2 regions of the Streptomyces sp. NPDC127106 genome follow, and region 2 is predicted to be linked to the other one. Evidence: riboswitches for the same ligand, from Rfam matches in the RefSeq annotation. Region 2 holds a riboswitch; the other holds the start of a gene.
The links. Region 2 has a riboswitch for cobalamin ahead of metE (5-methyltetrahydropteroyltriglutamate--homocysteine S-methyltransferase). Riboswitches for the same ligand answer to the same signal wherever they lie in the genome.
Positions count from the first base shown of each region.

Region 1: linked by a shared signal. The riboswitch ahead of ACFVGY_RS20255 (energy-coupling factor ABC transporter permease) and the one ahead of metE (5-methyltetrahydropteroyltriglutamate--homocysteine S-methyltransferase) in region 2 are both predicted to bind cobalamin.

Region 1 covers NZ_JBHXTC010000023.1:27,695-31,599, reverse strand. Annotated here, with positions in the region: gene ACFVGY_RS20265 (hypothetical protein) at 72-602, shown strand; gene ACFVGY_RS20260 (flavodoxin family protein) at 672-1,427, opposite strand; cobalamin riboswitch at 1,734-1,932, shown strand; gene ACFVGY_RS20255 (energy-coupling factor ABC transporter permease) at 1,960-2,652, shown strand; gene ACFVGY_RS20250 (energy-coupling factor ABC transporter substrate-binding protein) at 2,658-3,020, shown strand; gene cbiQ (cobalt ECF transporter T component CbiQ) at 3,024-3,773, shown strand; gene ACFVGY_RS20240 (energy-coupling factor ABC transporter ATP-binding protein) at 3,770-3,905, shown strand, end outside.
Region 2 covers NZ_JBHXTC010000001.1:436,612-440,516, reverse strand. Annotated here, with positions in the region: gene ACFVGY_RS01865 (tetratricopeptide repeat protein) at 1-1,351, shown strand, start outside; cobalamin riboswitch at 1,511-1,670, shown strand; gene metE (5-methyltetrahydropteroyltriglutamate--homocysteine S-methyltransferase) at 1,861-3,905, shown strand, end outside.

The sequences.
Region 1 (3,905 bases), on a different contig from region 2:
CCATGGGCGCGCAGGCGGTGTCTCCGGGAGTGACACCACCAGTCCCCGTCTCTCGAGAAATGGGGGACGTCATGAACCACCTCCGCCGCCGGCAGACCGTGGCCCTGGCCACCGGAGCTCTGCTCACCGCCGGAATCGCCCTCGCCGCGCCCGCCTCCACCGCCCCGGCGCCGGCCGCCGCGGCCGCCGGGCGCACCGCCGTCCCGCACGTCGTGAACGCCCGCTGGGCCGGGCACTGCGCGTACGACCGGATCGTCATCGACCTGCGGGGCCGCGTCCCCGACGTCGAGGTCACCCGCGTCCCGCGGCTGTACCGGGACGGCTCCGGCGCGCCCGTCCCGCTCGCCGGGAAGTACTTCCTGCAGATCCGCCTGCACCCCGCCGACGCGCACCTGCGATCCGGTGAGAGCACCTACCGCGGGCCGAAGCTCGCCAGGATCGACCTGCCCGCGCTGAAGGGCTTCGCCATGACGGGCGACTTCGAGGGGTACGTCACCTTCGGCGCCGCCTTCGACAAGAAGCCGTCCTACACGTCGTTCACCCTGCGCTCGCCCGACCGGTTCGTGCTGGACGTCGCGCACCGGAACGTGTGCTGCGGCTGAACCGCGGCACGGACGGGCGCCCGTGGCACGGCTCCCCCGCCCGGGCGCCGGAGCGCCCGGCGGGGGCGGTCAGCGGTGCTCGGGGTTGGGGAAGTCGAAGCGGCAGCCGGCGTCCCACTCGGAGCGCTGGTTGCCGTGGGCGGGAACCCCGCCGGAGCGCTTGAGCAGGGCGGCCAGGTGCATCAGGTTCCAGGACATGAACGTCGTGTTCCGGTTGGTGAAGTCGTTCTCCGGCCCGCCCGAGCCCGGGTCGAGGTACGAGGGCCCGGGCCCCGCCTCGCCGATCCAGCCGGCGTCGGCCTGCGGCGGGACGGTGTACCCGAGGTGCTGGAGGCTGTACAGGACGTTCATGGCGCAGTGCTTCACGCCGTCCTCGTTGCCCGTGATCAGCGCCCCGCCGACCCGCCCGTAGTAGGCGTACTGGCCCCGCTCGTTCAGGATCGACGAGCAGGCGTAGAGGCGCTCGATGACCTGCTTCATCACGGAGCTGTTGTCGCCGAGCCAGATCGGTCCGCACAGCACGAGGATGTCGGCGGCCATGATCTGGCTGTACAGGACGGGCCACTGGTCGGTTTCCCAGCCGTGCTCGGTCATGTCCGGCCAGACCCCGGTGGCGATGTCGTGGTCGACGGCGCGGATCAGCGAGGTCCGGGTGCCGGCCGCCTCCATCACGGCGCGGCTCCGCGTGATCAGGCCCTCCGTGTTGCTGGTCTCGGGCGAGCGCTTGAGCGTGCAGTTGACGTAGACGGCGGTCAGGTCGGAGTAGTCGAACGCCCCGGCGTTCGCCCCCGGCTGCGGTGTCGCGGTGTCGTGTTCTGCGGCCACCCTCCCAGCCTGCGGGCGCGCCGTACGCTCCGGCGACCGGAAGGCACCCGTCTGGGGGCCCGACCGCGGCAGCCGCGCCCGCCGCGCACCGCGCACGCCCGGGCGCCGCCGGTTGAAGCGCGGGAGCGGAAGAGCGCCGCAGCGCGCGCCGGTCCGCCGTGGCAGCGGCCCGGCGCCGGAACTTCCTTGGCCCCGCCGCGGTTTCGCCGACCCACCCGGAGCGCGCCGGCCCGCCACCGGCCCGAAGCGGAATCCCCCGGCCCAACCAGCCTCCCAGGTCCGGGTTGTTACGCGTCCACGGGCGGATTAGGGTCATCAGGCCTTGGTGTACGGGAAACCGGTGGAAGACCGGTGCGGCCCTCGCCACTGTGAACGGGAAGTCCGGCTCCACTCCTGCGGGAAAGCCACTGGGCGGCGCGGGGAGGGACCCGCACCGCCCGGGAAGGCGGAGCCAGGGCATCAGTACCCGTGAGCCAGGAGACCGGCCAAGGCGCGTTGTCCATCCACGAGGTGCTGGAGAGGTCTCCCACTCATGCATATAGCCGAGGGGTTTCTGCCCCCTTTGCACGCGGCCGCCTGGGGCGCCGCGTCCGCTCCCTTCGTCGTCCACGGGGTACGGGCCCTCACCCGCGAGGTGAAGGCCAACCCGGAGAGCACCCTCCTGCTCGGCGCGTCCGGAGCGTTCACCTTCGTCCTGTCCGCACTGAAGATCCCTTCGGTGACGGGCAGCTGCTCCCACCCCACCGGAACCGGGCTCGGCGCGATCCTGTTCCGGCCGCCCATCATGGCGGTGCTCGGCACGATCACCCTCCTCTTCCAGGCCCTGCTGCTCGCGCACGGCGGGCTGACCACCCTCGGTGCCAACGTCTTCTCCATGGCCATCGCCGGGCCGTGGTCGGGGTACTGCATCTACCTGCTGCTGCGGCGCTCCCACGTCCCGCTGATGGTGTCCGTGTTCTTCGGCGCCTTCTTCGCCGACCTCGTCACCTACTGCGTGACCTCCGTGCAGCTGGCGCTGGCCTTCCCGGACCCGGGCACGGGCTTCTCGGGCGCGCTCGCGAAGTTCGGCGGCATCTTCGCGGTCACCCAGATCCCGCTCGCCGTGAGCGAGGGCCTGCTCACGGTCCTGGTGATGCGGCTGCTGATGCAGTCCAGCAAGTCCGACCTGGTACGGCTGGGCGTCGCCAAGCTCGCCGGCCGCCCCGAGCAGAAGACGGCGGTGTGACGCGCATGAACCTGAGCCGGAACGCGAAGATCAACGGTCTGCTGCTGCTCCTGGTGGCGGCGCTGGCCGTGCTGCCCCTGGCCCTGGGCCTCGGCGAGGGCAAGGAGGAGCCGTTCACGGGCGCCGACGCGCAGGCGGAGGCGGCCATCAGCGAGCTGAAGCCGGATTACGAGCCCTGGTTCTCCCCGCTGTACGAGCCCCCGTCCGGGGAGGTCGAGTCCGCTCTGTTCGCCCTCCAGGCGGCGCTGGGCGCGGGCGTGCTCGCGTACTACTTCGGCGTCCGCAGGGGCCGCCGCCAGGGCGCGGCCGCCGCGGCGGCGGGGACGTCCCCCGCCGACTCCGCGCCGGTACCCGCCACGGAGTCGTAGCCGGTGCTGCCCATCGACGTGGCCGCGCACAGCAGCCGCTGGCGGGGCCGCCATCCGCTGGAGAAGGCGCTGCTCGGGCTGGGCCTGACGGTCAGCGCGCTGTGCCTGCCGGCGTGGCCCGGCGGACCGCTCGTGGCCGCCGCGACCCTCGCCGTGCTCCTCGGGCCGGCCGGGGTCGCCGGGCGGCAGCTGTGGCGGGCCTTCCGGATCCCGCTGGGGTTCTGCTTCACCGGGGCGCTGCCGCTGCTGGTGGCGGTCGGCGGCCCGGCCGGTCCGGTGTCGATGGCCCCGGGCGGACCGCGGCTCGCCGCCGAGCTGCTGCTGCGGACGTCGGCGGCCTCGCTCGGGGTGCTGCTGTTCGCGTTCACCACGCCGGTGTCGGACGTCCTGCCCCGGCTGGTCCGGGCCGGGGTGCCGGCGCCGGTGGTGGACGTGGCGCTGGTCATGTACCGGATCGGCTTCCTGCTGCTCGACTCCCTCGCCCAGGTGCGGCGCGCGCAGGCGGCCCGCCTGGGGCAGGCGGGCCGGGCGGCGGCATGGCGCTCGGTGGCCGGGCTCGCCGCCACCTCGTTCGTACGGGCCTTCGACCGCGCGGCGCGCCTCCAGTCGGGCCTGGCCGGGCGCGGCTACGACGGCGCACTGCGGGTGCTCGTCCCCGAGGCGACCCTGTCGTGGCGCTTCCTCGCGGCCTCGGCGGTCCTGCTCACGGCCGTGGCCGTGCTGACACTCACCCTGAAGGGGCTCTACCTTTGAACCCGTTGGTGGAACTGGCCGGCGCCGGTTATGCGTACGAGGACGGCCCGGCGGTGCTGACCGGCGTGGACTTCGCCATCGCCGAGGGCCGGGCGCTGGTCCTGCTCGGCCGCAACGGCAGCGGCAAGACCA
Region 2 (3,905 bases):
GGCGGGAGGGCACTTCGACCGAGCCGCCGCCCTGCAGGAGCGGACCGTCGCCATCAGCGCCCAAGTGCTGGGGGAAGAGCACCCCGACACCCTCGCCGCCCGTCTCATCCTCGCCCAGGCAACCCAGGCCGCGGGCGACCCGACCCGGGCCGTCCCGCTGTACGAGCGGCTCCGCCGCGAGCAGGTTCAGGTCCTGGGTGAGGACCACCCGTACGCCCTCGCCACCCACACCAACCTCGCCTCCGCCCACCAGGAGTCGGGAGACACGGCCCGCGCGATCGGCGAGTACGAGCATGCGGTCGAGGACCGGGCGCGCGCCCTGGGCGACGACCACCCTCACACCCTCGCCGCACGCGGCTACCTCGCCGATGCCTATGTCCAGGCCGGGGATACCAAGCGGGCGATCCCGCTCGGCAAGCAGGTACTCGAAAACCGGCTGAGGGTCCTGGGCGCGGATCATCCCGACACCCTCGCCGCCTATGAGAGTCTGGCCGGGGCCTACCGGGTGGCAGGAGACCTGGGCCAGGCAACCGTGCTCTGCGATCAGATCCTCGAAAGCCGGCTGCGTCTGCTCGGCGCAGACCACCCCGACACCCTCAACGCCCGCAGCAACCTTGCTCTCGTCCACATGGAGAGGGGAGATCCGGACAGGGCGATCCCCCTGTTCCAGCGGTCCCTTGCCGAGGGAGTGAGCACGCTGGGCGAGGACCACCCGCACATCCCCTCCGCCCGCCTCAACCTGGCGTCCGCCTACCTGGAGGCCGGTGAGCCGGCCCTGGCGATCCCCCTCCTGGAGCAGGCCCTCGCCGCATACGTCCGCACACTGGGCGAGGAGCATTTCCGGACCCTCAACGCCCTTCACGCCCTCGCTTCCGCCCACCGGGACGCGGGGAACACGGCCGAGGTAATCCCGCTGTACGAACGGATCCTCGCCTCCCACGGACGAACGCTGGGCAATGACGCCCCCCAGACCCTCACGTCGGCGGCCAACCTGGCTCTCGCCCACCTGGAGGCGGGAGACGCGGCACGCGCCCTCCCGCTGCTCAAGACGACCTTCCGCACCCAGAAGCGCACCCTCGGCCCGGGGCACGTCGATTCCCTCACCTCCGGCCACAACCTCGCCCAAGCCCACCACGCGGCGGGCGATCTGGGGAAAGCCATTCGTCTCTACCGGAGAGTCCTCTTCATGTGCGTTCCGCTGCTGGGTGAGGGCGACCCGTTGACGAGATCCACCCAAGCCCATCTGGCGGCAGCCTCCGCCGAAGCGGCAACTCGTCCGCCCAGGTCCGGGGGACGGGGCGCTGGCCGCCAAGCGGAAGATCACGGGCGGCCAGGTCGTGGACCGGGGTAGCAGCGGTAGGCGCAGGAGTTGGTCTCCCGGGTGACGGTGGAGACGGCCGTGGCGTCGGCGATGAGTCCGAATAGTGGGCAGGGGTCGTCGGTGAGCGGGCGGGCGGCCTAGGGTGGTCGGTGCAGCTGGTTCGCCCCGTCCGCCAGGCGGGATGCGTCGTAAGAGGGAACCCGGTGGGAATCCGGGACTGCCCCGCAGCGGTGAGCGGGAACGACCGCCGTCATACGCACTGGGACCGGAACCGGTCCTGGGAAGCGACGGCCAGTAGGTGTCCGCCGGGTACAGCGCCCGGCAGGCGTGCCCGCGAGTCCGAAGACCTGCCCGTTGCCCGCGCGCGGACCCATCCGCATGCGGAGATCCCGGTGACCTCGTGGGCGGGTCGGCGTACATGACGAGCGGCACGTGCGGGCGAACCCGCGACGTGGGCCGCCCGGTCCGTCGTTCCTTCGCGTCCGCGTCCGCGTCCCGTCGCCGGGGCGTCCTGGACACAACTCGCGAAGGAGAGTTCCGTGACAGCGAATCCCGCAGCCACGGCAGCACGAGCCACCGTGTACGGCTACCCCCGCCAGGGTCAGAACCGCGAACTGAAGAAGGCCGTGGAGGGCTACTGGAAGGGCCGCGTCACCGCCGACGGCCTCCGGGAGACCGCGGCCGGCCTGCGCCGTTCGAACTGGCAACAACTGGCCGAGGCCGGTGTCCACGAGGTGCCGACCGGTGACTTCTCGTACTACGACCACGTGCTGGACACCACCGTCATGGTCGGCGCCGTCCCCGAGCGGCACCGCACGGCCGTCGCCGCCGACGCCCTCGACGGCTACTTCGCGATGGCCCGCGGCACCCAGGACGTCGCACCGCTGGAGATGACCAAGTGGTTCGACACGAACTACCACTACCTGGTCCCCGAACTCGGCCCCGATACGGTCTTCACCGCGAACTCCGGCAGGCAGGTCGAAGAGCTGGGGGAAGCCCTCGCGCTCGGCCACGCCGCCCGCCCCGTCCTCGTCGGCCCGGTCACCTACCTGCTGCTCGCCAAGCCCGCTCCCGGCGTGGCGGCGGACTTCGAGCCGCTGACGCTGCTGGACCGGCTGCTCCCGGTCTACGCGGAGGTCCTCGCCGACCTGCGCGCGGCGGGGGCGGAGTGGGTGCAGCTCGACGAGCCCGCCCTGGTCCAGGACCGCACACCGGCCGAGCTGAACGCCGCCGCCCGCGCCTATCGCGAACTGGGCGGCGCCACCGACCGGCCGCAGTTGCTGGTCGCCTCCTACTTCGGGCGGCTGGGCGAGGCCCTGCCCGTCCTGGCCAAGGCGCCGGTCGAAGGCCTGGCACTCGACTTCACCGAGGCGGGCGGTGCGAACCTGGAGGACCTCGCGGCGGTCGGCGGTCTGCCCGGCAAGCGCCTGGTGGCCGGCGTCGTCAACGGCCGCAACATCTGGATCAACGACTACCGGAAGTCCCTGGCCACCCTGGGCACGCTCCTCGGCCTCGCCGCGCGCGTGGACGTCTCCGCGTCCTGCTCCCTCCTGCACGTCCCGCTGGACGCCGCCGCCGAGCGCGACGTCGACCCGCAGGTCCGCCGCTGGCTCGCCTTCGCCCGGCAGAAGACGCAGGAGATCTCCGTCCTGGCCCGGGGACTGGCCCAGGGCACGGACTCCATCGCGGCCGAACTCGCGGCGAACCGGGCCGACCTGGCCTCCCGTGCCGGATCCGCACTCACCCGTGACCCGGCCGTCCGGGCGCGCACCGCGGCCGTCACCGACGCCGACGGGCGCCGCGCGCAGCCGTACGCCGAGCGTGCCGTCGCCCAGCGGGCGCACCTGGGCCTGCCGCTGCTGCCGACCACCACGATCGGGTCGTTCCCGCAGACCGACGAACTGCGCACGGCCCGCGCGGACCTGCGGGCCGGCCGGATCGACACGGCGGGCTACGAGGCACGCATCAAGGGCGAGATCGAGGACGTGGTCTCCTTCCAGGAGAAGACCGGCCTCGACGTGCTGGTGCACGGCGAGCCCGAGCGCAACGACATGGTGCAGTACTTCGCCGAGCAGTTGACGGGCTACCTGGCCACCCGGCACGGCTGGGTCCAGTCGTACGGCACCCGCTACGTGCGCCCGCCGGTGCTGGCCGGCGACGTCTCCCGCCCCGAGCCCATGACCGTCCGCTGGACTTCGTACGCGCAGTCCCTGACGGCCAAGCCGGTCAAGGGCATGCTGACCGGGCCGGTCACCATGCTCGCGTGGTCCTTCGTACGGGACGACCAGCCGCTCGCCGAGACCGCCCGCCAGGTGGCGCTCGCCCTGCGGGACGAGGTGAACGACCTGGAGGCCGCCGGCACCTCCGTCATCCAGGTCGACGAGCCCGCCCTGCGCGAAACCCTGCCGCTGCGGGCCGCCGACCACGCCTCCTACCTGGCCTGGGCCACGGAGGCGTTCCGCCTCACGACCAGCGGGGTCCGGCCGGACACCCAGATCCACACCCACATGTGCTACGCGGAGTTCGGCGACGTCGTCCAGGCCATCGACGACCTCGACGCCGACGTCATCAGCCTGGAGGCCGC